Regions from separate parts of the Limnobacter sp. SAORIC-690 genome, predicted to be linked through region 2. Evidence: riboswitches for the same ligand, from Rfam matches in the RefSeq annotation. Region 2 holds a riboswitch; the other holds the start of a gene.
The links. Region 2 has a riboswitch for cobalamin ahead of BSZ31_RS04025 (TonB-dependent receptor domain-containing protein). Riboswitches for the same ligand answer to the same signal wherever they lie in the genome.
Positions count from the first base shown of each region.

Region 1: linked by a shared signal. The riboswitch ahead of BSZ31_RS07255 (TonB-dependent receptor) and the one ahead of BSZ31_RS04025 (TonB-dependent receptor domain-containing protein) in region 2 are both predicted to bind cobalamin.

Region 1 is NZ_MQVZ01000001.1:1,511,667-1,526,300, reverse strand. Features, by position in the region: gene BSZ31_RS07295 (diguanylate cyclase) at 1-1,045, opposite strand, end outside; tRNA gene BSZ31_RS07290 (tRNA-Leu) at 1,211-1,297, shown strand; partial or broken gene queA (tRNA preQ1(34) S-adenosylmethionine ribosyltransferase-isomerase QueA) at 1,312-2,399, shown strand; gene BSZ31_RS07280 (alpha/beta fold hydrolase) at 2,396-3,271, shown strand; gene BSZ31_RS07275 (NAD(P)(+) transhydrogenase (Re/Si-specific) subunit beta) at 3,324-4,769, opposite strand; gene BSZ31_RS07270 (NAD(P) transhydrogenase subunit alpha) at 4,794-5,087, opposite strand; gene BSZ31_RS07265 (Re/Si-specific NAD(P)(+) transhydrogenase subunit alpha) at 5,101-6,228, opposite strand; gene BSZ31_RS07260 (cobalamin-binding protein) at 6,463-7,344, opposite strand; gene BSZ31_RS07255 (TonB-dependent receptor) at 7,348-9,354, opposite strand; cobalamin riboswitch at 9,542-9,751, opposite strand; gene BSZ31_RS07250 (NUDIX hydrolase) at 9,810-10,325, shown strand; gene mnmA (tRNA 2-thiouridine(34) synthase MnmA) at 10,331-11,404, shown strand; gene BSZ31_RS07240 (glutathione S-transferase C-terminal domain-containing protein) at 11,398-12,009, opposite strand; gene purB (adenylosuccinate lyase) at 12,201-13,577, shown strand; gene BSZ31_RS07230 (type IV pilin protein) at 13,690-14,136, shown strand; gene BSZ31_RS07225 (prepilin-type N-terminal cleavage/methylation domain-containing protein) at 14,129-14,617, shown strand; gene BSZ31_RS07220 (type II secretion system protein J) at 14,610-14,634, shown strand, end outside.
Region 2 is NZ_MQVZ01000001.1:844,008-858,641, forward strand. Features, by position in the region: gene cobS (adenosylcobinamide-GDP ribazoletransferase) at 1-349, opposite strand, end outside; partial or broken gene cobT (nicotinate-nucleotide--dimethylbenzimidazole phosphoribosyltransferase) at 356-1,407, opposite strand; partial or broken gene BSZ31_RS03985 (cobyric acid synthase) at 1,429-2,891, opposite strand; gene BSZ31_RS03990 (aminotransferase class I/II-fold pyridoxal phosphate-dependent enzyme) at 2,888-3,883, opposite strand; gene cbiB (adenosylcobinamide-phosphate synthase CbiB) at 3,921-4,865, opposite strand; gene cobO (cob(I)yrinic acid a,c-diamide adenosyltransferase) at 4,877-5,458, opposite strand; gene BSZ31_RS04005 (ABC transporter ATP-binding protein) at 5,476-6,267, opposite strand; partial or broken gene BSZ31_RS04010 (FecCD family ABC transporter permease) at 6,273-7,257, opposite strand; gene BSZ31_RS04015 (ABC transporter substrate-binding protein) at 7,254-8,111, opposite strand; gene BSZ31_RS04020 (bifunctional adenosylcobinamide kinase/adenosylcobinamide-phosphate guanylyltransferase) at 8,108-8,677, opposite strand; gene BSZ31_RS04025 (TonB-dependent receptor domain-containing protein) at 8,701-10,560, opposite strand; cobalamin riboswitch at 10,625-10,828, opposite strand; gene BSZ31_RS04030 (TIGR02450 family Trp-rich protein) at 10,915-11,136, opposite strand; partial or broken gene BSZ31_RS04035 (lipocalin family protein) at 11,140-11,684, opposite strand; gene BSZ31_RS04040 (AraC family transcriptional regulator) at 11,755-12,627, opposite strand; gene BSZ31_RS04045 (SDR family oxidoreductase) at 12,837-13,574, shown strand; gene BSZ31_RS04050 (hypothetical protein) at 13,576-13,938, opposite strand; gene BSZ31_RS04055 (SRPBCC family protein) at 13,989-14,447, opposite strand; gene BSZ31_RS04060 (nucleotidyltransferase domain-containing protein) at 14,527-14,634, opposite strand, start outside.

The sequences.
Region 1 (14,634 bases), 670 kb from region 2:
CTACCTCATTGCGCAAGTCCTCCACATTTTTGCGAATACTGACGTCGTCTACAATCAACACCGCATGGGCACCCTGAATTTTGTCGTTGTACACCGCAAACCGGAATTGCAGCACCCGGCCATCCGTAAAATTCAGTTCAACAGGCATCTCATGATTCCCAAAATAATCAGTCACCAAGTCTTTCAAACGAATTCGCTGCTCTCGAACCACCCCCGCTTGAATCAACACCGACTCAAGCTTCGCCGACTCGGGATTGAGTGTTTCAATTTTCAGCATTTTTGCCAGGGCTTTGTTCAAGTAAAGCAAGTTGAAATGCTCATCCAGATAAGCAACGCCACTGGCCAGAGACGACAACAGCATATCGAGTCGGTTTTTCTCAGACACCGACCGTGCGTGGCTTTGCTCCATGGCCTTCATTTGCAATTCAATGGCCTGGGCCATGCTGTTGAAGGCCGCACCCAAACAGGAAATTTCGTCACGCCCGGTCACCTCGATTCGGGACTGAATTTTTCCAGACTGCAATTCCATGGCCTTGCTGCGAAGGTCCTCGAGCCGGGCAGACAGGGTATTGCTCAAGCCCAACAGAATCATTGAGCAGGCCAGCGCACTCAATAAAAACACACCGGCCAGGTAAAACAGCATGTCATTGCGGCCCCGGTACACTTCGTTTTCATCAAACAACACCTTCAGTTGTTGCCCGGTATTTGGTAAATCAAAAATCGACAACAAAGGGGTTGCCGCCGGGGTCAGGTCGTCGGGCACGTCGCCCATGGCATAAGCCATCTCGCTGCCCTCGTTCACCCACACGGCTGCGGGTTTGTGGCGCGAGTAGAAATCCCGAACGATTGAAGAAAGTGCGTTCAGCGAATGGCTGTTGTTGGCCAAATGAGCCTTGGTCAGTTCGGATTGAAAACTTTCCTGAATGCGAAGCAGGTCCTGCTCGGCCAATTTGCCCATGTGTATGTATTGAATGGTCGTGAAAATGCCCCCCAGCAGCAACTGGGCTACAAACGTAGTAAGCAACCATTTCCACTTGAAAGACATTGTGAACAAACCCGTTTTGGATAAGGTACACAACCAGTATGTGGGTTCGCTGCGCAAGCGGTAATCCCACGAGAGGGGCACATTGTCAGCAATCGCAAAAAAAATGACTTATTTCTGCAAAGGGGTGTTGTGTTCAATATTGTTTTTTGCCATAATTGCGGGCTTGCCGAGGTGGCGGAATTGGTAGACGCGCTGGACTCAAAATCCAGTGGTAGAGATATCGTGCGGGTTCGATTCCCGCCCTCGGCACCAGCCCCCAGGACAACATGAAAGCAACCATGAAACTGTCCGAATTCGATTTTGATCTTCCTGAACAACTGATTGCCCAACACCCCCCGGAACACCGTGGTGAGTCGCGCTTGCTTGTTTGCAACAACAACAAATCCATTGAAGATCACCTGTTTGCGCATGTGCTGAACTTGCTTCAGCCCAATGATGTCCTGGTGGTTAACGACACCAAAGTGCTGAAGGCCCGACTTGAAGGCCACAAAGCCAGTGGCGGAAAAATCGAAGTGATGCTGGAGCGAATTCTCGACGACAGGCGCTTTACCGCCATGATTCGGGCCAGCAAGTCACCCAAACCGGGCAGTGAAATTGTATTGGCTGGCGCGGCCACAGCCCGTGTGCTGACCAAACACGACATGATGTACCAGCTGGAGTTACTGGAAAGCAGCCTGAGCCTGCCCGAGTTGCTGGATACGCATGGCGCCCTGCCCCTGCCCCCCTACATTGAACACAGCGCGAATGCGCAAGACGATGAACGCTACCAAACCGTGTTTGCGCGTGAGCCGGGCGCTGTGGCTGCCCCCACGGCGGGCCTGCATTTCACCGAGAAGCTGCTACAAGACGCACAGGCGCGCGGCGTAAAGCTGTTGAACCTGACATTGCATGTCGGCGCTGGTACTTTCCTGCCTGTTAAAACAGACAACGTGGATGAACACGTGATGCACAGCGAGCGCTACGCCATTTCGGGTTCGCTAATCGAAGCATGATCAAAGCCAAAGAAAATGGTGGCAAAGTGGTTGCAGTGGGCACCACTTCCCTGCGGGCATTGGAGGCCTGGGCCACGGAAACAGGCTGCAATTTAAGCACCACCGAAGGTTTGAATAAGGCAGCAGAATTTGCGCATCGCGGCCATGCCGGCGACACGCAAATTTTTATCAAACCCGGCTACAGCTTCAAAGTGGTCGACAGGCTGATCACCAATTTCCACTTACCCAAAAGCACCTTGCTGATGCTGGTGTCTGCTTTTGCCGGAAAAACCAACATACTCAACGCATATGCGCATGCAATTGCGCAACAATACAGGTTCTTCAGTTACGGCGACGCCATGTGGCTTGAACGCTCCGAATGATCGAATCTGCATACCCCGTTGTTTCTCACGATGGCAGCGTAATACAAATGATGCGCTGGTCTAACTCCGGAAACAAACCCAAACTGCATTGGGCACACGCCACCGGGTTTAACGCCAAAACCTACACCCCATTGCTACGCGAGTTATTGCCACACTTTGACGTACACACCTGGGACATGCGCGGACATGGCGAAAGCCGGTCAGCGGGCAACCCAAAAACATTTCGCGGCTGGTCCACTTATTATCAAGACCTGATCGCCGTGCTTGACCAGGCCAGCGAACCCATGTGGCTTGCCGGGCATTCAATCGGTGCCACCACCAGCTTGGCGGCAGCGGCCCTACGCCCTGAGAAAGTAAAGGGTCTGGTATTGGTAGAACCGGTGTTACTGGACCCCAAGCAAGGTTTTGCCTTGCGCTTGGCAAACTGGTTTGGCTTTGCTGACCGAATTGCCATGGCTGCAGCAGCCGCCCGACGGCGGGCAAGTTTCCCAACACACCAAGACGCTTTTGAGAATTACCGCAGCAAAAAAGCATTTGGTACGTGGAGCGATGAATGGCTAAAAGCCTATGTAGAACATGGTTTTGTGCCCAGCCACAACAATGAAGTTGAACTGGCCTGCCCACCCAGCTGGGAATCACTTACCTTTCAACACACAGAGCCCAATGCCGCGCGCTGGATTCGTGACCCAGGCTGCCCAATCCATATTCTGGCAGCAAGTCGAGGATCTACATTTCCCGCCACCGCACACGCGCGCATTCAGAAGCATTTGCCCAAGGCCCACATCGAGGTGATTGCCGATGCCACGCACTTCTTGCCGATGGAACACACCGGGCTGGTGGTGCAACGCATCTGCGACCTCGTGAAAAAATAAAGCCCGGTGATTTCTCACCGGGCCTTTGCAAAACAAAGCGATTGCATCAAATTTACTCGACCGCTTTCACCATGTCTTCAATCACTTTCTTGGCATCGCCAAACACCATCATGGTTTTGTCCATGTAGAACAACTCGTTGTCCAAACCGGCGTAACCCGCGTTCATTGAACGCTTGTTCACGATAATGGTTTTTGCCTTGTAGGCTTCCAGAATTGGCATGCCTGCAATCGGGCTCTTGGGGTCTTTTGCTGCGGGGTTTACCACATCGTTCGCACCCAACACCAACACCACGTCGGTTTGTGCAAATTCGCTGTTGATGTCTTCCATCTCAAACACCTGGTCGTAGGGCACTTCAGCCTCAGCCAGCAACACGTTCATGTGGCCAGGCATACGGCCCGCAACTGGGTGAATCGCATACTTCACCGTAACACCCATGTGTGTTAGCTTCTCGCTCAGTTCTTTCAGGGCGTGCTGCGCGCGAGCCACGGCCAAACCGTAACCGGGCACAATCACCACGGTTTCTGCGTTGGTCAGCAAGAAGGCCACATCATCGGAAGAACCGCTTTTCACGGTGCGCTGCTGGCCACCACCTGCTGCGCCTGCATCGGCCTCGCCACCAAAACCACCCAGAATCACGTTGAAGAAGGAGCGGTTCATGGCCTTGCACATGATGTACGAAAGAATCGCACCGGAAGAACCCACCAGCGAACCCGCCACAATCAACATGCTGTTGTTCAGCGAGAAGCCAATACCGGCTGCCGCCCAGCCAGAGTAGCTGTTCAGCATGGACACCACCACTGGCATGTCGGCACCACCGATTGGAATAATCAGCGTGACACCCAGGATGAAAGCTGCAATCGTCATGATGACAAAGGGCGTCCAGTCTTGCGTAATAGCGAACCAGACACCGCAACCAATCATCACGATGCCAAGAATTGCGTTCAGCTGATGCTGACCCGTGAAACGCACAGGTGCGCCCTGAAACAGGCGGAACTTGTACTTGCCGCTCAACTTGCCAAAAGCAATGACTGAGCCTGAGAAGGTAATTGCACCCACAAAGGTACCAATGAACAGCTCGATTTTGTTACCCAGTGGAATGTCGAAATTGCCCTTGGCGGTGATACCAAATGCGTCGGGCTCGGCTACAGCAGCGATCGCAATGGCCACAGCAGCCAAACCAATCATGCTGTGCATGAAAGCCACCAGCTCAGGCATCTTCGTCATTTCGACACGCTTGGCCATGACGGTGCCCAAACCACCGCCCACCACCAAACCAGCCAGCACCCAGCCCAAACCGGTTACGGCCGATTGCCCAGCAATTTCAGCCAGCTTGAAGATAAGGCCGATTGTAGTGGCAATGGCAATTGCCATACCCACCATACCGAAGGTGTTCCCCAAACGCGAAGTTGTGGGGTGTGAAAGGCCCTTGAGAGCCTGAATGAAACAGATTGACGCCACCAGGTACAACAGCGTCACTGCGTTGAAACTCAATTCCATAAATTTCTCCAGATCGCTGTTGGTTTATTTGTTCTTTTTCTTGAACATTTCAAGCATGCGACGGGTGACCAAAAAGCCACCAAACACATTCACGGCGGCCAAGGCCACAGCCAGCACACCCATGAATTTGCCCAAAGGCGTTACAGTCAGCGCAGCTGCCAGCATGGCACCCACAATCACGATTGCTGAAATAGCGTTGGTCACCGCCATCAAGGGGGTGTGCAGCGCGGGGGTTACGTTCCAAACCACGTGGTAACCCACGTAAATGGCCAGTACAAAAATAATCAGGTTGACCACGGTGGGGCTAATTGCGTCCATGTTGGCTCCTTCCTTAAGCGTTTTTGCGTTTGAGTTCGCCGCCGGTGCACATCAGGCACGCAGCAACAATGTCGTCTTCCATGTCGATCTTGAAGGCGCCTTCCTTGTCGAAAACCAGCTTCAGGAAATCGATCACGTTGCGGGCATAGAGTGCGGATGCATCTGCGGCCACCATGGCGGCCAGGTTTGCATAACCCACTATTTTTACGCCGTTGACGTCGACAATTTCGTTCAGTTTGGACAAGGGACAATTGCCGCCCTGCTCCACCGCCAGGTCGATGACCACAGAACCGGGCTTCATTGCACGCACGGTTTCTTCATGCAGCAATGTGGGCGCCTTGCGGCCGGGGATCAAGGCCGTGGTAATCACGATGTCGCTTTTGATCGCTTTGTCATGAACGGCAGCAGCTTGGCGCTTCATCCAGCTTTCAGGCATGGGGCGTGCATAGCCACCCACACCTTGGGCAATTTCACGTTCTTCGTCTGACTCAAAAGGTACATCAACAAATTTTGCACCCAACGATTCGACCTGCTCTTTCGTGGCAGGGCGTACGTCAGATGCCTCAATAACCGCACCCAAACGCTTGGCAGTTGCAATGGCTTGCAAGCCTGCAACACCCACACCGAGAATAAGAACGCGAGCAGCTTTTACGGTACCGGCAGCAGTCATCAACATGGGCATGAAGCGCTGGTAAACGTTGGCCGCAATCATCACCGCTTTGTAACCTGCAATGTTGGCTTGTGATGACAACACGTCCATGCTTTGCGCGCGCGTCGTGCGTGGCGCAGCTTCCAGTGCGAAGGCGGTTAAACCGGCCTTGTTCATGGCTTCCAGTGATGCATTGTCAAAGGGGTTCAGCATGCCAACCACTACCTGACCTGCACGGTAGGCCGACAATTCGTTTTCAGCGGGCGCGCGCACTTTGAGGATCATGTCGCAGTTGCTGATCACATCCATTGCGCGATCAACAATTGTTGCACCCACATCGCTGTAGGCCTGGTCGGTGATCGAGCTGGCAATACCTGCACCTGCTTGAACAAACACTTCGTGTTTTTGAGAAATGAGCTTCTTCACCGTTTCGGGTGTTGCGGCTACACGCGTTTCTCCGGACCTTGTCTCGGCCGGGATTCCGATTTTCATGGAACTTCTCCTTGTGGGAAAGCGCTTTTATTTGATGTTTAGGAACTGCAAATACACTGCTGGTGCGGACTATAGCACGGTAGTATCACTCAATCTAAGGGATAACCACAACCCGGTATCTGACAATAATTCTTGTCAAATAATAATTGAATCCGTTGAAATTGTGTTGATCCAGTGATCTAAGCATCAATTGGAGAATGGTGAGAAGCGCAGGGCTGCTTCTGAGTCAAAAATTCAGCGGCGAGCCTGCTCAATGTGCGCGCACACCAACTTGGCGGCCCCAATAAGGCGTGGACCATTGCGCACCAAAATATCATTGGGAACGGTATACACATGGTTGCGCTTTACAGCTGGCATCTGAGGCCAGCTGGCCCATTGCCTGACGAAACTTTGATGATCTCGCTCGGAGCCACTTGCTAGCAACACCTCTGGCTTGCGCTTCAGTACCCCTTCCACGCTCACTTGTGCAGCAAGGTTTGGCAAATCAACAAATATATTTCGGCCGCCACACAGCTCTATCACTTCTGACACAGCATGCTGCCCACCCAAAGTCATCAATGGCTGACTCCACACCTGATAAAACACCGGCACTATTGATCGACCGCCATACTCGGCTCGCAAAGACTTGAACTGCTGCAACCATTCTTCCACGCTGCGCGCGCTGGCCTGCTCGGTACCCAGCAACTTCGACAGCCGGCGCATGGTGCTGGCCACCTGCTCAATTTTTTTGGGCTCGCTGACAAATACTGGCACACCCGCTTTGCGAAGCTGTGCCACAACTTCCATTGAAATACCTGATTGCCACACCAACACCAAATCGGGTTTGCGGGCGAGAATTGATTCTGCACCGAGCATCCACGGGTTACCCAACTTGGGCAAAGTATTCACGCTTTCCGGAAAATTACTGGAACCATCCACAGCAACAACCTTGCTCATGCCACCCACGAAATCCACAATTTCCGTGAGGTGCGGTGCAAGCACCAGCACTCGCTGGGCTTGCTGTACACACACGGTTTGGTTTGTGTCGTCCTGGACGCAGGGTTCGCCTGCAAAAGCGAACCCCCAACTCAAGCAGCAAACAAACAAGCCAACAATAATTTGTCGCACTGAGTTCATCAGTTAAAAGTCAAACCTTGCGGTCAATTTCATGTTTCTTTCCGGGTCAGGGTACACACCCACCGGCGCAGGGTTCCCGAAGAAATTGAAATAGGCTTGAGAATAATAACTTCGATCAAACAAATTGTTGATTGACAGTGACACCTTGGCTTTACCGAAGGTTCGGTGAAAAGCCAAGTCAGCCACAGCAAAGCCAGGAATATGCCCAACGCCCTGAGGCGTAGTTAAGTCTCCACCAATTCGCTGATCGCTTTGTGCACTTAAGAGAAAATCAACCCGCGTGTCCTCCGAGAAGTCATAGTTCAAACCGACCTGAGCACGATGGCTTGGCACCAGAGGTACACGCACATTGTCCAAAGGCTCAGATTCAATCGACGCATCCAGATAAGTGTAAGCTGCGCGCAATTCTAGGTCGTTCGTCAAATCACTCACATGCTCGAGTTCAACACCCAGGCGCTCGCTTTTGTCCAAATTGACGTTTGCGATACCCAGAAAACCGCCAAAATCGAATGGTGCTGCAATGATTTCGTCTTTCAGTTTCGCAAAGAATAGCCGAACGGTTTGCCGATTACCCGGTGCAGTCCGGTTCACGCCAAACTCCACCTCTTTGGCACGCTGGGGATTGATGAACTTATCCGCGAACGGTCTTGAAAACGGCTCATTGTCATCAGCATTCGGCACCCGATAACTCTGCCCCAGTTTCGAGAACAAGGTGTAGGTATCGTTCAGTTTTTTAGAGACGCCAAACTCGAAGGCATTTAAATCCACATTCCTGGAAACAGTATCATCGGGCGAGGAAGTGTCTTCCCTGAACTGGTCAATACTCTCTACCCGAAAGCCCGCGTTCAAACGCAAAGTTTCGTTGACCAACACATCGTCTGTAACAAACAGTGCATTGGACTTCTGTGAAATATTGGCAAAAAACGCTGGGGGAAAAACACTGACCGTATCGTAGGTGGCGTCTTGGAGGTGAACCCCCACGGTAAGTTGATGCGCAAGCCCCAGCGCGTTGAAATCTCGACTCAAGCTCGCCATAATCTGGTCATCCAGTAAGGAACGCTCACCTGTAGCGCCACCCAGCCTGAATGTGTTGAGCTGGTCGTTGCGTGCCAGATTTAAGTCATATTCATACGACCCCAACTGTCCCTTGAAAAACAGGCTGGCTGAATCTCTTTGAATATTCGAAAAGTTATTGGGGTTGCTGTTGGGTGCTTGCCTAGGGTCATCTTTAAACTGTTGCAAGGTCAGCTGGTTTGGCAAACGCACTTCCGAGTTGTCATTTCCTAGCCGAAGACCTACTTGGTGTGCCCCGGTCAGATATCGAATGGTGCCGCCCACACTGTCAAACTTTTCACCGTTGTTACGGCGGTAATTGCGTGTATTGGATTGCTGATGATCAAGACTGAATGACCATGGCCCCACTCCCGCAGAGCCGCTAAAGCTGGATTCATTGTAACCATAGGAGCCTGTGCTAAGCAGCAAAGATCCTTCTGGTTTCGACTCAGCTTCTGGACTGCGGGTAGTAATACGAATAACACCCGCAGAAGCACCATCACCATAGGCCACCGAAGCTCCACCCCGAATGATCTCGATCTTCTCAATACTTTGAATCGGTACCGCAGAAATTCTCGCTGCAGCTTGTTCTTTAACACTGTAACGAACACCATCCACAATCACCGCCAAATTCGATGAAGCAGTTCCGCCGTAACCACGCAGGTCATAGGTCGCGTCTCGTGTGCCAGACAAGCCCTGACGGGTCGCTACAAAACCAAGCTTCTCGATGATTTCAGAAATGGTGGTGTAGCCTGATTTATCGATGTCTTCGCGCGTGATCAGGGTCACGGCAGGGGGTGCCAATTCATCGGATTCGAAGGTTTGATGGCTGTGAACCACAACCGCCGGCAAATTATTGCTGTCCAGCTTGGACAATTCGATTTTTTCTGCGTCTGTCAGTGCAAACGCTGGGCTGCACGCAATGGTGCATGCGAGGGAAATCCAAGTCTTCTTCATGATGCTCACACAAATATTCCGTACCCACCGTACAGATAGAAATACGCTGCGAGAAAAGAGAAATGGAGCAAAAGACCGGACAAAGGCAAACCACGACGCTGCAGTTGATGAAGCAACACGGTTTGAAATTTCGACACTAGCCGCCTGCGCACTGCCTCCCCGCAGCACCAGTCGCTCGCCTGAATGGGACAGGCTGAACGGTCAAGGCCGGTATCCGGGCTTGTAAGTTTTGATGTGTCGCCTTCCCAGTTGCTGCATTTAGAGCAGCTTTACTACCAGTGGCAAAATGACACACCCGCACTTACTTACCGTTGCGGGGGCAGCGCAGGCTTGAACCTGCTTCCCGTTTAACTGCGCTCAAAAAATGAGCACAAGCACCTTAACCCTGCTATTCTAACGTGTTTTTTAACTCCCAACCCTCGGCGCACCCTGTTTAAGTAGTGCGATTGAAAGCCATGTCAGAAGTCTGGAAACCCAGCGTTACAGTAGCGGCCATTGTTGAACATCAGGGCAAATTCCTGATTGTGGAAGAACACACCACCGATGGCATCAAACTGAACCAACCCGCAGGCCACCTGGACCCAGGTGAAACGCCGCAGTTTGGTGCTGCCCGCGAGGCACTGGAAGAATCGGCCTGGGAAGTAAACCCTGTGGGGTTGTTGGGTATTTACATGAGCCGCTACACCAGCTCACGCACGCTGGAAGACGTCACTTACCTTCGCTTCGCATTTGCAGCCGAGGTGGTTAAACACCACACAGAGCGTGCCCTGGACGACGGCATTATTCGCACCCTGTGGATGACAGTTGAAGAACTGCGCGCCACGCAAGACCAACACCGCAGCCCCTTGGTGATGCGCTGTGTTGAGGACTTCCTGAACTGGAAAGCCGGCAAGCAACCCATCATGCCGCTTGAGCATGTTTACACACATCCCAGCGTACTTGCAGGGCCCATGCCCCCCGGCGTGTCGTAAGCATCATGGCAAAAACAGTAGTTATTGGCATGTCGGGCGGGGTTGATTCCTCAGTGTCGGCATGGCTGCTCAAACAGCAGGGTTACAACGTGATTGGTCTTTTCATGAAAAACTGGGAAGACGATGACGACTCGGAATATTGTTCCAGCCGGCAAGACTGGCTGGACGCTGCAAGTGTGGCTGACGTGGTGGGCGTGGACATTGAAGCGGTAAACTTCGCCAGCGAATACAAAGACCGGGTGTTCTCGGTGTTTCTCAGCGAGTACTCGGCAGGCCGCACCCCAAACCCGGACATTCTCTGCAACAGCGAGATCAAGTTCAAAGCTTTCCTGGATCATGCCTACAGCCTGGGCGCTGATTACATCGCAACCGGCCACTATGCCCGCGTGCGGGAAGTCAACGGTGAATTCCAGCTGCTGAAAGCGGTGGACCACAGCAAAGACCAATCGTATTTTCTGCACCGACTGAACCAAGCGCAGCTGAGTAAAACCCTGTTTCCGCTCGGTGAAATCCAGAAAACCGAAGTGCGGAAAATAGCGCTTGAACTGGGTTTGGCCAATGCCACCAAAAAAGACAGCACTGGCATTTGCTTCATTGGCGAGCGGCCTTTCCGTGAGTTTTTAAATCGGTATTTGCCCACTGCACCAGGCCCCATTTTGAATGACGAGGGCCATCAAATTGGCGAACACGTGGGGCTGAGCTTCTACACACTAGGCCAGCGCAAAGGCATCGGTATTGGTGGCCAGAAAGAAGGCAACGGCGAACCCTGGTTTGTGGCCCGTAAGGATCTGAAAAACAACACGCTGTATGTGGTGCAAGGCCATGACCACCCTTGGTTGCACCAGAAAGTGCTGACAGCCGAACAGGCCCATTACATTTCAGGCCAGGCGCCTTCAGAAACACACATGGCTTGCAAGGCGCGCTATCGCCAGGAAGACTCGGCTTGTGACTTCCAATTGACCAATCAAGGCTTCGAGTTGAACTTCATGGAAAGCCAGTTTGCAGTGACACCCGGGCAAAGCGCAGTGCTTTACCAGGGTGATGTGTGCCTGGGTGGCGGAGTTATTGCCAGTTACTGAGGTTTGGTGTCCTCAAAGCTTGGGCGACAGGCAAGGCGTTCGGAATATTCATTCAATTCCGGATACAACTCGCGCCATTTCAGTTCAGGCATGCGGAAATCCAGGTAGAACAATGCACAACCAACCGTGATGTCCGCCAGGCTGAATTGCTCGGTCAGGTAAAAACCGGGGGTGGTTTTAATGCGGTGGGAAACCCAGGCCAAGCCGTTGTGAATTTTCTGGGTTTGACGATCAATCAATGCCTGGCTTACTTTGTCACCTTCATGGAATTTCTTCTCCAGAATAATATCAACAGCGGCCTGGCTAATACCCTGCCCCAAAGACTCCATGGTGCGAACCAAGGCACGCATATTGGGGTTTGTTGGCAACAAGGGCACTGTTGGCATCATGTATTCAAGCGTGCCTGAGATTACCAAAGAATCGAATACAGTCTGGCCACCGTCCAAAATCAGACAAGGCACCTTGCCCAGCGGATTGTGGTCGGCGATGCGGGTATTTTCATCCCACACATTTTCCAGAACAAACTCGTACGGAATTTCTTTTTCTTGAAGCTGAACGCGAATTTTGCGCACGAAGGGGCTAGTCAGGGATCCCACTAGTTTCATCACAGTTCTCCTAAATACAATCCTGGATGAGATTGCGTCTTGTTTTTTACGACCTGAAAGTGTCTAACAGTTTTACAAATTGAACAAGCAGAATTCCAAAATACCACCGCGGACACCATTCTGTCCAAACAGTTTCCAGTGAGACAGGTTACAATACAAGGCTTTGAAAAACCTCAATTTTTACCACCCGCATGATCTCTTCAGACTCTTTAAGCACCTTAACCGCAATCAGCCCGCTTGACGGCCGTTACCAGTCCAAAGTGGCCAACTTGCGCCCATTGCTCTCTGAAGCGGGGTTCATGCACCACCGCGTGATCGTAGAAATCGAATGGCTGAAAGCACTGGCCAAGGCTGGCTTTTCTGAGCTCCCTGCCTTCTCCGCAACAGCTTTGGCAAAACTTGAAGCCATCAAAACCGAATTTTCAGAAGCAGATGCCCAACGCATCAAGGAATTCGAAGCGACCACCAACCATGATGTCAAGGCTGTTGAATACTTTATTAAAGAAAAGTTTCAAGCCGATGAAGAACTGAAAAAATCAGCGGAGTTTGTTCACTTCGCTTGCACGTCTGAAGACATCAACAACATGAGCCATGCACTCATGTTGAAAGCAACGCGTGAACAAGTGATTTTGCCGACACTGGACCGCATGGTGACCACCCTGCGCAATTACGCCCACCAGTTTGCAGACCTTCCGATGATGTGCCGCACCCATGGCCAGCCAGCCAGCCCCAGCACCATGGGCAAAGAATTTGCCAACGTGGTACACCGGTTGGAGCGCGCCATCGCCGCGATCAAAGCAGTCGAGCTGCCGGCCAAAATGAACGGTGCCGTGGGCAACTTCAACGCTCACCTGTCAGCCTACCCCGATTTTGACTGGGAAAGGCTCAGCCGTGATTTGATTGAAAGCCTGGGGCTTACCTTCAACCCTTACACCATTCAAATTGAACCACACGACGGCATTGCTGCGCTGATGGATGCAATTGCCCGCACCAACACCATTCTGATCGACTTGAGCCGCGACATTTGGGGCTACATTTCCCTGGGCTACTTCAAACAAAAGCTGAAAGCAGGTGAAGTGGGATCATCCACCATGCCGCACAAAGTGAACCCCATCGACTTCGAAAATGCAGAAGGCAACCTGGGCATGGCCAACGCGGTGTTGAAACACCTGGCGGAGAAACTGCCAGTTTCACGCTGGCAAAGGGACCTGACTGACTCTACCGTGCTGCGCAACTTGGGCGTGGGCATAGGCTATGCGGTGTTGGCCTATGAAAGCTGCCTGCGTGGCCTGGGCAAACTGGAGGTGAATGAAGCAGCCATCGCTGCCGACATCGACAACGCCTGGGAATTGCTCGCAGAACCAGTACAAACCGTGATGCGTCGTTACGGCCTGCCCAACCCGTACGAACAGTTGAAAGAACTGACCCGCGGCAAGGGCATTACACAAGAAGGATTGAAGCAATTCATCGCCCAGCTTGACCTGCCCGAAGCGGAAAAAACACGCCTGCTGGCCATGACTCCCGCAAGCTACATCGGCAAAGCCGCCGAGCTGGCCAAGCGCATTTGACAATCACCCCCGAGGCAAACGACCACCGTTTGTAAGTACCCTGCCTCGGGGATGATCAGCACGAAATACCCACGCATACTCAAGCACATAGAGTCATTTTTGGTGTTTGACCATGCGTGCGGGCCTCGGATTTACCTTGATTGAACTGACATTTGCAATCGCAATTGTCGGTGTACTCGCAACGCTAAGCTATGCTGGGTATGAATCTTCTTGGGAGAAGTCCAACTTTCGTTCCATGCGGGAGTTTGGCGTAGAGTTGGCATTAAGCCAGCAACTGCACAGGCAACGTTACGGACGCTACGCGCAGGGTGTCTCAAGCAATGGCGCACCGAATGCAAACCGCTTGGTTCTTCCTTCATCAGCCAAATACAGCGTGGTGGTCTCGAATTCCAACTTTCGGGGTTATCGCGCAGAAGTTACCCCCAGCGCGAGCGCGCCACTGAAGCTGCCCGAGGCCTGCCGAATCCTGATTGTTGAAAGTGACATGGGCATTCAACGTTTTGGCGCCCGGTCTGCCTCTAATCAAAACACATCTGAAAGGTGTGTTCCACATGGCTAAGGCAGACAACGGTTTCACCTTAATCGAAATAGTGGTTGGCTTGGCCGTGGTAGGCGTGTTGGCCGTTTCTGTAATCCCGAGTATGAACTCGGTGTTGAACAAACAAACGCTGAAGGTGAAGGTATCCCGGCTGGACACGTATGTGGACCAAGCGCGCAATTTGGCTGCAATCACCGAATGCCCGGTTCAAATGAACCTGCAACCCGCCAGCGCGGCGGTGAATCTGAATGTGACTGTTCAACACGATCCGTTCCTGAAGGGTTGTAGCGCGTGGTACGCACAAACCAGCAGCCAAAACAATCGCGGATTTTCAGCCACCTTGAATGACGTCACCTTGGCAGGTGCGGTGCGCCTGAATTTCAATGCGGTGTCGGGTGTGCTCGACACACAAAACCAAACACGCCTGACTCTGAACTACCGTGACAGGCGCGCACAGATTACCTTCTTGGGTATCGGCAACGGGGTGGTGAGCTATGACTGACAAAACCCGGCGTTTTC
Region 2 (14,634 bases):
TGTCGAGCGCGCGTTCGCGGTTCATGCTGCCACCCAAGCCATCAGCCGTGTCGGCCAAACCGTCTTCATGAAACGCACCCGTCAACATTACACTGAACACGGTGCACAACACGGCTGCCACCCAGCTTGCAGCGGGTACTTCAGGCAAGGCGCACACCAAGCCCCACAACACGGCTGCACATGTTGCTCCCACTAGCCAGCCCACACCGGGAAAATGTGCAGCACTGGCACGCAACATGGCGGGCGAGAAGCCCACCCACTCAGCCAATTTTCCGGTAATGGGTATGCGTGTGAAAAACTGCACTGCAAGCAGGTAGTGGCGAATGAATTGAGTGAGCAGTTGAAGCATGGGAAATTACGCCTGTGTTGAATCGCCTGCGCGCGACACGCTGGCTGAATCGAAACTGGCCATGTCGCGCAGTATGCTACAAGCCGACACCAGCAAGGGCCACGCCAAAGCTGCACCAGAGCCTTCACCCAAACGCAAACCAAGATCAAGCAAGGGTTGTGCATTCAAGAATTTCAGCATCTTGCGGTGGCCTTGCTCGCCCGATTGATGCGCAAAAACACAGTACGCCAACACCTTGGGGCACATTGCATGCGCCACCAACACCGCTGCAGTGGCAATAAAACCATCAACCACCACCACACGGCGTTCACTAGCGGCCTGCAACACCGCACCCACCATCGTTGCAATTTCAAACCCGCCAACGGCTGCAAGTATTTCAAGCGGTGTTTGTGCTTGGCATGTTGGCTTAAAACCTGCCGCAAAATACTTGTTTTGCGCTGAACAGCTTCGGGATTCAAACCCGTTCCCGCACCGGTGCATTCAGCAATGTCGTACCCGGTGAAACACGCCATCAAAAGCGCTGCAGCCGATGTATTGCCAATGCCCATTTCCCCCAATAACAGCACGTTGCCAGGCAGGCTGCGAAGCAACTCAACACCATTGAGCAGCGCCTGTTCGCATTGATGAATCAACATGGCCGGGCCTTCAAGGCTGTCAGCCGTGCCATATCCAATTTTGCGAATCAACAAACCGGGGCGCGCCGTGAATTCATGGCGCACACCGCAATCGACCACGCCCAAATTCAAGCCATGCTGGCGTGCCAGTACACTGACCGCCGCACCACCAGCCAGAAAATTTTCTACCATTTGCCAGGTCACATCGCTGGGGTAGGCGGACACCCCGCGCTGTGCCAAACCATGGTCGGCTGCGAACACCAGCATTTGCGGCTGTTCCAGAGCAGGGCTCTCAGTGCCCAAGACCAGGCCTATTTGAACGGCCAGTTTTTCAAGCCGACCCAATGAACCAAGCGGTTTGGTTTTGTTGTCAAGCAAGGCCTGGATCCGTGCTTGCAAAACAGCACTGCAGGGGTTTTGAACAAGGGGTAAATCAAATGGCATGGGTGCTGTGTACCTGAAAAATTAGGGTTCGATAAGTGCGCTCAATACGCCCGGTTGTACATGCTGTTCCAGAAAATCTGCCAGCCCGTTGAATACGCTTTCCAGCGTGGGGGCTTGTGCGCCAAACAATGCGGCCAACACTGCGGCATCTTCAAACAGGCCGTGCACGTAAACACCCAGCACATTGCCCGCTGTATTTTGCCAACCCAAGCCGGGCAGCACTTCGCGCGCAAGCTGCCCGACTTGAGCCAGCGCCGGGTGTTGCGCGGTTTGACCATGGTGAATTTCATAGCCGTTGACCAGTTGCTGCGCCAACGCGGCCCAAGGCCCTTGCACGGCACCAAAAAGCAGCGTGGTACGGCGCACTGTTTTGTCGGGTTCAAAGCAGGTCACCAAAGGCAAAAGCCCCAGCCCCGGTGCATTGCCATCAATGCCGTGCGCATCCACCAGTGCCTCACCCAACATTTGCAGGCCACCACAAATGCCCAACACGGGTTTGCCTTGTTCGGCATGCGCGGCCACAGTTTGGTCCAGCCCCTGTTCGCGCAACCATGCCAAATCGGCTGTGGTGTGTTTTGAACCCGGCAGAATAATCCAGTCAGCGCCTGCACAATCGGCAGGTGTGCGGGCCCACACCAAACGCACACCGGGCATATTTTTCAGGGGCTGGAATTCATCCAGATTGCTGATACGCGGAAAAGCCAGCACAGCAATGGTGATGTGCACGCGGCCAGTGGAACGGCTGCGGTCATCGAACACCCCATCTTCTTCCGGCAAACCATGCTGAAACCACATGGGCAGGGTGGCCACGGTGGGTACACCGGTCAACTGCTGCAACAGTTCGGGCGCGGGAGCCAGCAAGGCCGCATCACCTCGAAATTTGTTCAACACGAAACCGCGAATCAAGGCACGTTCCTCGGTGGGCAACAAAGCCAGGTGCCATACAGGTGGGCAAAAGCCCCACCACGGTCAATGTCGGCAACCAGCAGGCAGCGCGCCTGCGCGTGCACGGCCACGCGCATGTTCACAATGTCACTGGCGTGCAAGTTTATTTCTGCCGGTGAACCTGCCCCCTCGATCACCACCACATCATGGTCGGCACGCAGTGCATCCAGTGATGCCATGATGTGCGGCCACACCTGGGCGCTGCGTTCCCGCCACGGGGTCTTGCTCAACGCCATGTCCACTTGTCCCAACACGACCACTTGGCTTTTGGTGTCGGCTTCGGGTTTTAACAACACCGGGTTCATGTGCACATGCGGTTCGCAACATGCGGCCAGCGCCTGGAAATACTGGGCAGAACCAATTTCCCCTTCACTGCCATGCAAACCCGCCACCACGCGGGCATTGTTGCTCATGTTTTGTGCCTTGAAGGGTGCCACCTTAAAACCCAGGCGTGCATAGTGACGGCACAATGCCGTGGTCACCCAGCTTTTACCTGCACCGCTGCTGGTACCCAGAACCATCACACACACTGCGGTCATTCGTGGCCCTGCCTTGCAGGATAATATTCAAGCGCACTTGAAAGCGCAGCCATGGCCTGTGGCCCTTGCGCGCACAAGCGCCACCAGCCGGGCAAACCAAACGAGGTGGCATCGCGCAGCTTGATGCCACGCGCGCGCAGGTGCACCTCATCAATTCCGCAAGGTGCTTTGGCACACACAAACGAGGCAATGCTGGGCATCGTTTCCCAACCCCGCTGGTGAAGGCAATTCAGCAGATCCAGTTTCCATTGCGCCAGCACGCTGCGGCTTTCAGCCAACCAGCCTTGTGTTTCCGGCAAGGTCCAGGCAAGCAGCATTGCTTGCCCGTGCGTGCCGATCGGCCAGGAAGGTGCCAGGCTATTCAGTGCGCACACCGCTCGGCTTTCACCCACGGGTGCAATGGCGTAAGCGCCGCGAATACCTGTCATGCCCAATGCCTTGTTGGGCGACCACAATTGCCACAAATGGTCTCGTTTTTGCACGGCCGTGCGGGCCTGTTCATCAAGGCACAAGGGTTCATAAGCACAATCAAGCACGGCAACCACATCGGGGTGGGCCTCTACAATTTTCAAGAGCTCGGTCGATTCAGTTTGCCCCAAGGGGCTTGAAGGGTTGCACAACCACACCAAGCCAGCCTGACTTGGGTCATCAACCAGTTCCATGTCCCACACCTGCGCGGCGTGCGCATAATCGCCATAAGCGTGTTGCGGCACCCAGTAAGAATTGCAGCCCTTGCGCCACTGGCAGGTGGTCAGGCGTTGAATGAATTCGCTTGCACTGCCCGCAACCACAATTCTGGATTCATCCACTTGATGAAAGTCGGCAAGCGCAGTGCGCAAGGCCGTGTAATTCGGATCGGGGTAACGCAGTGCGTCAGCCTGCTGAACTGCGTTCAACACCACAGGGCAAGGCCCAACTGCATTGGCATTGCTCGAGAAGTCAAAGGGCACCGGCCCGTGCTCATCGGTACTGCCATGTATACGTGTGTTCATGTTACCCCCCACGAAACAGCCACCAAGCAAAGCACCGCTATGAATACCACCACTTGTGCGCAGGCATGCAAGGCGGCTTCGATGTGGCACTGCGTGGCGCCTCGCCTTGCCTATTCAAACAATACACGCCTTTCTTTTCCAGACAAATATTCATGCCCAAAGCCAAGGCCCCCATGGGCCAACCGCCATTCGGTGAAGGGGTTTGTTGTGCAATACCGGGTAATTGAAACAGGCCACGACCTTTGAACAACAGGCAAATCAGCACGGCGGTGATGCGGGCAGGCAACCAGGACAACACATCGTCTGCGCGTGCTGCCCACTTGCCTGCCCAGGTCCAGTCGCGCCCTGCGCGTTCGCCAAGATAGCCCCACATGGCGTCGGCCGTATTGGCAAAGCGATAAACTGCAGCGCCTGGCAAACCCAGCACCGCAAACCAGAACAGCGGGGCTACCACAGAGTCATTTAAATTTTCTGCAAGTGTAGAAATGGCAGCCTGCCGAACCTGCGCCTCGCTCAGGCCGTTCACATCGCGGCTGACCAAACGCGCCACCTGCTGTCGGCCTTCGGGCAGTGAACGTTGCAAGGCTTTTTCAACTGCGTGTACTTCATCGCGCAGCACCCGCCAGGCCAACATGGGTTTGAACAACAGGCCCAGCAACAACACTTGGAAAACCCAATTCGCCTGTGCCACCCACTTTGAAAGCAACGCAGCCAGAATGAATACACCCGCAGCACCCGCGCACCACGCCAAGGCACCGGCTGTGAATGGGGCCATCACTTTGCTGGGCACAACACCCATTACAGGTGCAAACAAACGACCGACCCACCCCAGATAATTGCCCATCCACACCACCGGGTGCCAGCGAACCGGCGGTTCGCCGAAACAATAATCGACGAGCAAAGCCACCAGCATGGCACCAGCCAAACCGTCAATGGATGTAAAAGACGTGGCGAAAATCAAAGCGGGGCTGGCATTGTCCATTTGCGTTGCGTTTAATCTTCGATACCGCGCTGGGCCGGTATGCCTGCCTTGAAAGCATGCTTGACCATGGTCATCTCTGTCACCGTGTCGGCCATGTCGATTACTTCCTGCGGGCAACGCCGCCCGGTGATTACCACATGCACATCCTTGGGTCGTTCGCGCAGGGTTTGCAACACATCCTCCAGCGGGATCCAGCCGTAAATCAAGCCGTAGGTCAGTTCATCCAGCACCACCATAAAATGTTCGCCTCCCAGAATGGTGTCGCGGGCTTTGGCCCAGCCGTCCCGGGCCAGTTGCGCTGAATGTTCGATGTCTTTGCTTTTCCAGCTAAAGCCATCACCCAGCCCTTCGATGGACAAACCCAGTTGCTCGAAGGATCGATGTTCACCAAAACGCGCACTGGGCACTTTCATGAACTGGTAAATTTTCACGAGCTTGCCATGCACATGGGTGCGCCCAAATGCACGCAAGGCCAGGCCAAATGCCGCAGTGCTTTTGCCTTTGCCATCGCCGGTGTTCACGATGATCAGGCCACGCCTTTCGCCTTCGGGCCGGTCGTAACGTTTTTCAGTGGGGGGCGTTTCAATTTGCATGGGGTTTTCTCTCGCAGTCAGGTTGGCAACACAAGCCAACGGTTGTTCACCTGGTGAATGGAAAGTCGATGATCAAAAACAGTTTGCAGGGCGTGGTGTGCCGTCGGCTCGTGACTGGGGCCGGCGTAGTGCAATTGGCCTGCTTGCAACACCAACAGGTCGTCGGCAAGCAAGGCCAGGGAAATTTCATGCAACACGGTCACCACCGTTCGTCCTTGGGCCACCAGGCTACGCACCAGCGCAATCCAGTCGGCCTGGTGCGGCGGGTCGAGGTTGGCCAAAGGTTCGTCCATCAACACAATGTCGGCCTGAACAGCCAACAGGCGCGCCAGCAGCACGCGCTGGCGTTCGCCCCCGGAAAGACTTCCAAACAAACGGCTGCGCCATTCCCACACACGGGTTTGTTCCATGGCCTGCTGCACAGCGGCGTGGTCGGCTGGGCCGGGCGGGCTTAACCAGGGCAAATGGGGAAAGCGGCCCAGCATGACGATGTCGTAGGTACTCAAGTCATCAGCAGCCTGATCGGCCCCGCCCTGGGCCAGCCAGGCCACAGTTTTGGCGCGTTCGCGGTGTGCATAGCTCTGCAAGTCTTTTCCATTCACCTTGACACGGCCTCGCTGCGTGGGAACAAGCCCAGCCAAGGCACGCAGAAAAGTGGATTTTCCCGCGCCGTTTGGGCCCACCACACAGGTCCAGCGGCCAGCCGCAATACGAGTATCAAGCTGGTGTATGACGGGGCACGCAAAGCGGCCCGAACCCAGTGAAACCGAAAGGCCTTTTACCTCGAATGCGGCAGTAGTCTGGTTCATGTTCATTACCCCGCCCTCCTGTGCATCAGCCACAGCAAATAGCCGCCACCCAGCGTGGCAGTCAACACGCCCACAGGAATTTCCTGAGGCGCAATCAAGCCACGGGCCAGAATATCGGCAGCCAGCAGCAACACCCCACCCATCAGGCTGGCCAACACCACCAACTGTGCATAGGTAGTGCGCACCGCAGCGCGCACCAAATGCGGTGCAGCCAAACCCACAAAGGCAATCAGGCCGGTGTGTGCAACGGCAGTACCGGTGGCCAAAGCGACCACAGCGATCAATGCCATGCGTGCGGGGCGCAAGGGCAAACCCAGACTTTGCGCGGTGTGTTCTCCCAAGGTAAGGGCATCCAGCGTGCGGGAAAAAGCCCAGGCCACAGCCAGGCACAACACGCCGGAAAGCAGCATGATTCCCAGCGATTGCCAACCCACAAAACCGGTAGAACCCAGAATGAACGCTTGCATGGCCTGCAAGGTTTGCGGAACCGCAATCGTGATTAATGATGTCAGCGCACCCAACACCATGCCAACCACCACACCTGCCAGCAGCAGGCGCAGTGTGTGTTGCACGCCTTTGGCCAACGTCAGGGTCAGCAGCACAGCGCCCACCGCACCCACAAAAGCAGCACCGGTTAGGCCCAGCCGCACCACCCACGCCTCGGCAAATGGCGACACGCCCAGTACAGCCAGCGACACTGCCACCGCCAAGGAAGCACCCGACGCGCTGCCCAACAAAAACGGATCGGCCAAGGGGTTGCGAAACAGACCTTGCGCAACCGCACCCGCCAGCCCAAGCAAGGCACCGGCGGCCCAGGCACAGTGTGCGGGGTGCACGAATGTCGAAAATTATTTGATGAGCCACCGGGTCACCCCACATGCGCCACACCGATTCAAGACCTGTGCTGCCCACACCCAAACCAATGGCGCACAACAACAGGCTTAAGGCCAACAACAAAACACCCAGCCACAGGCTTGCGCGTGTATTCATAAGGCACCACCTCGGCTTGTTGGAGTTACATTGCTGTGTTTCAGAATGCACTGCGCCAGCAGGCGGGCACCTTCGGCCATGCGGGGGCCGGGGCGCACAATGGCGTCCTCATCGTCACTGTTGAAAATGCAAATGCGTTGTTCGCGCACCGCAGGCAGGCGCTGCCAGCCGGGCCGCTCGGTCATGCCTTGCACATTGCGTTGCCCCACCATGATCAGGTCGGGGTTGGCACGCACCACAAATTCCGGGTTCAGCTTTGGAAACGGCCCCAGTTCAGCAGGCACCACATTGCCCACACCAAGGCGCTTGAGTGTTTGACCGATAAAAGATGATTCACCTGCGGCGTAGGGCGCCCGGTTCACTTCAAAATAAACGCGAATACCGCGCGCATGTTCCGGCAAAGAAGCTGCTGCGGCAGACACACCCGCATCCACATTGCGCCACACCTGCTCGGCCTTTGCCGGTGCAAATCCCAAGGCTTCGCCCACTTTGGCCATCACCACCTGCACCTGTTCATGTGTTTTTGGCTCAAGCATCAGCACTTTCAGGCCGAGTGCCTGCAACCTTTCGGCTGCACGTGTCGATTCTGCCATCAACACAAGGTCTGGCTTCAATGCAACAATCGCTTCAATATTCGGATCAATCCCGCCGCCTACACGGGGCAGTTGTTGAACCGATGCTGGCCAGTTGGAATATCGATCTACACCCACCAAGCGGCTACAGGCCCCCAATTCACATACACTTTCAGTGAGCGAAGGCAACAGGCTGACAATGCGCTGCGGTGCTGCGTGTGCAGCCCATGCCGACAATGCCAGCAGAAAAGCGATTGAATGCCGCACGCCAAATATTTTCATGCGGGTGCCCCTTTCACATACAGCGCCTGCCCGGCCACCATCAAGGTAAGCCGTTCACATGCATCGGCCATGGTTTGGTTCAAGCGCCCCAGTTCATCCACGTAATGGCGCACCTCCTTGCCCATGGGCACAACACCCAAACCAATTTCATTGCTCACCAACACCACCGGCCCTGGCAAGTTGTGCAGCGTGTGAACCAGTTGCTCGACCGTGTGGTGAAACCCTTGTGCAGGTGCAGGCGCACCGGGTGGTGGCATCAACCAGTTAACCAACCACAGGGTTAAACAATCCACGATCAGCAGGGTGTTGCTGGTGCTGTGCAATTTCAAGGCTGCAGGCAGGTACAGGCATTCCTCAACCGCCACCAAACGGGGCACGCGCTTTGCGCGGTCAAGCTGGTGCTGCTCAATGCGTTGCTGCATTTCATCGTCGCCAATATGGGCTGTGGCCACGAGTACAGCTTGCCGTTGTGGATCGGCCTCAAGCCATTGAATAGCCAGGTTTTCAGCGCGGCGCGATTTACCGCTGCGCTGGCCACCCAATATCAGTTCAGAACGGGCAAGCATGTGCATCAATCAGGTTTCACCCTTTAAAAAGACCAGTTGGCAGACACAAACAGGTTTCTGCCCGGTGTGGTAAAGCCATTGGCCAGTGAATAGGTTTTGTCGGTGATGTTGTTCAAACGGGCCGACACGGACAATTCCTGATTCACCTTGCGGCTTACACCGGCGTTAAGCAAACCATAACCACCCAGTTCAATGTTGGGGTCGCTGAAACGAATCGCCCTGTCTTCACGGTCACTGGCCAGTTTCAATTCTCCATAGTACCGCCAGGGGCCAGTTTCACGGCTCAAGTTTAAATTGAATACGTGGCGGGCAATTCGCACAATGCGCTTGTCATCGGGTTCGGTTCTGGGGTCGGTGTAATCATAGGAAGCTTTGACCAACAGTGTTTCAAACTGGCGATCTACCGCGAATGTGGCACCACGCAATGTTGCGCGGGCCGATTGCACATTGGTAGAAGGGGTGATGAAGCCTTGTACGCTGTTGTGATAAACCACCGCGCTTGCAACAATTGTTGGCGCAGCATACTTCAGGCCCACCTCTTTGGCACGACTGCGCTGAGGTTGTAATTCGGGGTTACCAAAACCCGGAAAGTACAGCTGGTTGAAGGTAGGCGCCTGAAAACTGCTGCCCGCACTGCCCACCAAACGCCATTGTGAATTCAGTTTGTAGCCAGCTGAAAAGGCATAGTTATTGAAACGCCCGAACTGGGAATTGTCGTCGCTTCGCAGCACCCCAAGCGCGTCCCACTGGTCGCGGTTCAATGCGTACGATGCCATGAACCCATCAATGGTACGGGCCTTCACGGGGTAGTTCGTGGTGCTGTCCACTTCTTCGCTGCGTTGCTCGGCCAACAGGGTAAGCACATCGCTGCCAAAGCCAATGTCGTTTTGCCAACTGTACTGGTCGCGCTTGGTGTTGAACCGTGCGACACCTGCGTCTGCGCCATCGGACAGGCGGCGATATTCAGTGACCGACTTGTCATCGGACTGCGCAACCAATATGGTGGACTTCCAACGAGGAGCCCACTTTGCCACCCATTGCAGGCTGGACTGGTTCACTTCTGGATTGGCTATTGCCTCGCTATTCATGGAATTCAAACCCAGCGGGTTGGGCGATGGCGTTCCGTCAAAACCATACCGGCCTTTGCTGTACAGCGATTGAAACTTCAACTGATGATCCGTATGTACGTCGGCCACCAAACTGAAATTCAGGCTGCTGGTTTCAAAACGATCTTCATCCGGATTCAAGCCGGTTGCCTCGGGCGTCTTGGCATCAATGCCGCTGCCTCGCTCATGCGAGAAGCCAAGGTTGTAGCCAAAAATACCGCTTTTACCACCGAAATGAGCGGCTCCCAGGCGCTGGCCATCGGTGCCCACACCCACACTGACAGAACGCCGGGGAACACCCGCTTGCCGCGTGATGATTTGAATCACACCGCCCACTGCATCTGGGCCATACAAGGCTGAAGCAGCACCACGCAAAATCTCGATGCGCTCGATGGATTCAAGCGGAATGGTTTCCAGCGAAAGGCTACCATTGGTTGCAGAACCCACACGCACGCCATCCACCAGCAAAATGATTTGTGTGGCCGATGCTCCTCTTAAAAGAATCCCCGTGTTAGAGCGGTAACTGCCGTTGGAAGACATTTGCACGCCCGGCTGTTGGGCCAGCAATTCGCGCAGCGACGTTTGCCCGGCGCGGCTTAGCGTGTCGCGATCAATCACCGTGACATCGGCCAACACATCCGTGACAGGCTGTTCGGTGCGGGTGGCGGTGACCACCACGGATTCGAAAGTTGGATTGGTTTGTGCAAATACAGGAGCGGCCGCAGCAATGGCGACCGGCGTGGCAAGCCATAGCTTTCCCAAGCGAATTGAGTTCATTGTAAGTTTGATTGACGAGTACCCTCACCGCCTTCCCCGACAGTGCATGGGACACAGTGTGCAAATTGCACACCCCGCTGTTGGCCGGTATCCGGGCTGGCAGACGAACCCTCATCACCTTCTCAGGCGTTTAAAACACCCAATGGTTTTTGATGAAAGCCAAGCACAAGACTTGTCTGCGTACCGTTGCGGGGGCAGCGCCAAAGGGCTTCCCGTTTAACTTCAGAACATGGACTGTTCCAAGAGCACCAACAGGCGCATTGTAACGCAGCAGCGCGAAAGCAATTGGGTTTTCTGTCGGTAGGGCCACGATTGATTTGCTTGTTATAAGTACCAATCGATGGTTAAACGTGGTCACTTCCACCCCTGCAACCACTGCGCTTCGTCTTGCAAATCCCGCCAGTGAATAATTTGCGTTCTGCCTGAATGCACAGCTTCCAGCTCAAAGAGTTCAATGGGCAAATCTTCGCTGGCAGGCTTGACCACGCTTCGAACCAGAAAATGTTTTTCCTTGTTCACGGGCTTTGCGGCGGTCCACTTGCTGAGCAGCAATTTCTTCGGGTTTAACTGGCGCATGGTTTAACTGCCTTGCGGCGACAGTTCAAGCTTGTTCAAATCAAAACCTTTGGCTTTCAGGCGTTGCAGCAGTGCATTGTATTTTGCTTTGTCCACTTGTTGCGTGCGGGCCAATACCCACAGGTATTCACGGCTGGGTTCGCTCACAGCCACCAACTGGTATTCCGGATCCAGGTCGATCACCCAGTATTTACCCCACACCATCGGCAACCAACTTAACCACGCAGGTGCAAAACGCACTTCCAGCTTGGGCGACTTTAAACCGCCAATTTGACGAGCTTGGCCCTCGCTTCATCCATGTCGCCGCTGGCCAGTTGGCAACGGTTCAATACTTTCACGGTGCCGTCATTTTGTAATGAATATTCGGCGCTGGTGTTGCGCACACATTGCTTCTGAAAACGGTTGGGGTATTTCGCGATTTCAAACCAGGTGCCCATGTAACGGGGAACATCCAGCGATTGAATGGTTTGCAGAGGTGGCGCAGTTTCAGCAGCAAAGGTAGGGAATACAGCACTGATCGAAATCAAAAAAGAAAGCACCAATTTCATCGCGAACCCCAGGATTAAATGATTGGAAAGTTTGGCACATTATTCAGTGCATTTACGAAAAACCAGGAAGTTACGACATACTCAAAATTGACTGACCATGCTGAGTTTCCTGCACAGGTGTACGACCAAAGTACCGCTTGAATTCCCGACTGAATTGTGACGGGCTCTCGTAGCCCACCATGGCCGACACCTGGGATGCATTCACACCTTTCCTGATCATCAATAGCCGAGCCTGATGAAGCCGGATCGCCTTGATGTACTGAATTGGTGTACTGGAGGTGACCGACTTGAAATGCACGTGAAATGTCGGAATGCTCATATTGGCCTCTTTGGCCAAGGTAGCCACATCGAGTGCACGATGGTAATTTGAATGAATCAGTTTCAATACTTTTGCCACCCTCGACAAATAATGGTCAGAGGAGAAAGCAAGACGCAAACTTCGGCCTTGCTCGCCCGTTAAAACCCGGTAGGTGATTTCCTTGATGATCGAAGGACCCAGAATCGTTGAATCATTCGGGGACTCCAGTATTTCAAGTAACCTGAAGACAGCATCATCAAGCTTGGCATCCACGCGGGAAGCGAACAACGGCGGGAGCTCTTCACCTTGGTCTAAAACAGACTCTTTCAGGTTTAGCATGAGTTCTGCCGCCAATGCAAAATCCACTCGAATGATCAAACCCAGAAGTGGCTCTTCAGCGGTGGCTTGGGTTTCAACTTCAAAGGGAAGGGGGACTGACACCACCAAATAGTGGTTGGCATCGTAGGTGTAAATTTTTCCGTCATGAAATCCACGTTTTGTGCCTTGGACGACAATCACAATACTTGGCTCGTAGAGGGCCGGCATTCTGGCCAATGCGCCGTTGCAACGCATGAAGGTCACCCCATCCAGCGCGGATTCGGAATATCCCTCAGCGGTCGCCATGCGCAGAATCATGGCAACCATCCGAGTCTGCCTTGACCGAGAAAATGTGTCAGTCATATTAACCACCTTCGCCAACTTACCAATGTCCTGTCAAAGATATCACTCGCAGTCCGCAGGAATTTCAAAAACATATTTATAGGCAATATCCCAAGAGGAATCTGTATTTCCGAAACCTGATGCGGTGCCCAATATTGAGGCTCATCTTTGAATGTGATCGAGGAGATTTTGTGATGCAACAATCATTGGCAACGAAGACAGTTTTAATCACGGGTGCAAGCAGCGGAATTGGTGAAGCCACAGCAAGGTTGCTGAGCGAGCAAGGTCATCGAATAGTCATGGGCGCGCGACGCACAGACCGACTTCAATCGCTTGCAGACAACTTGAACTGGAACGGCGGTCAGGTGGTGTATCAACAAGTCGATGTGACCAAACTGACCGACCTTCACAAACTTGTTGAATTGGCAATCCAAACCTATGGCGGCGTCGATGTCATCGTCAACAACGCCGGAATCATGCCGCTTTCTCACCTGAATGCCTTAAAAATTGACGAATGGAATCAGATGATCGATGTCAACATCAAGGGCGTGCTGAATGGAATTGCAGCTGTCTTGCCGGTCATGAATGAACAGAAGAGTGGTCAGATCATCAATATTTCTTCAATTGGTGGACTTTATGTGGTTCCAACCGGTGCGGTGTATTGCGCTACGAAATACGCGGTCCGAGCGATTTCTGATGGCTTGCGGCAGGAGAACGACAACCTGCGTGTCACTTGTGTTTACCCGGGTGTGGTGGAATCTGAATTGACCAACACGATCAGCGACCCCACTGCGGCCACTGCGATGAAAAGCTTTCGGAAAATCGCATTGAAGCCCGAGGCAATTGCAAGGGCAATCGCACATGTCATCAATCAGCCTAGCGATGTGGACACCAGTGAGATTGTCGTGCGCCCCACAGCGTCGCCGGCTTGAATCAGATCCAGCGATTCACCGCTTCGGCGGTGTCACCGGGATTGGTATTGAAGCAGATTTTCGCACTCGGCGCATGCGCATGGATGGAGTTGATGATTTTCTCAAACAGCAGATCTTGCCTGGCGCGCAGTTGGGCAATTTCATGGCGCTCGGCATAACGCACATTGCTGGTGAAACCCTGAAGTACCCAAGTACCGCGCTTGCTTAGCTGGCTTGCAGGGCTGTTCACCACGTTCAGCCTTTGTACGGCATCAACAGGCGCCCACAATTGCGTGGCAACGGGTAACTCGCCATGGGCCCTCGTGGCCGCCGATGAATGAGTAGTGATTGTGCATGTGGGGAGCGGGATATCAGTTTGAAACATCAATATCCCAGCATGCCCCACGCCGGTCAAGCACTTAACGACAACTTTCCTTAACCGTGGTCTGGAATGTCAGGCTCAACCAGCTTTGCCAGTTGCTCAAGCGATTCTTGCCAACCCAAATAGCACATCTCTACGGGGATGACTGAGGGGATTCCTTCCTGCACAATGCGTAGCTCCGTTCCGCATGACACTGTTTTCAAGTCAACGGTGACAACCATTTCCCCTGGCAGATTGTCGTCGTCAAAACGATCTGTGCTTCTGATTCGCTGATTGGGCACCAATTCAAGATACTTCACTGCAAAAGTGTGGCTGCTGCCGGTGCTGAAGTTGGTAAATGACATGCGGTAGCCACCACCCTCGCGAACATCGATTTCATGAATGGTGCCCGTAAAACCATAAGGTGGGCTCCAGTACTCCAACGCACTTTGATCGGTGAACGCCTTGTAAACCCGTTCTGCTGGCGCGCGCAATACCCTGTGCAACTTTACTGTGCCTGTGTTGTTCGACATCGTCATCTCCTTGAAAATTGTACCTACCTCAATAGTCGAATGGGGTACGGCGAAATCGACAGGTGCACAACAAATTTGTTTAGCGGGTATCGAACCGATTTCTCAAACTGCTCACAGTGTTGTCACCTAACACCTCACAAACAAGCGCGTAGGAGAAAACATGTTTATGTGGCCATTGCGCGAATGG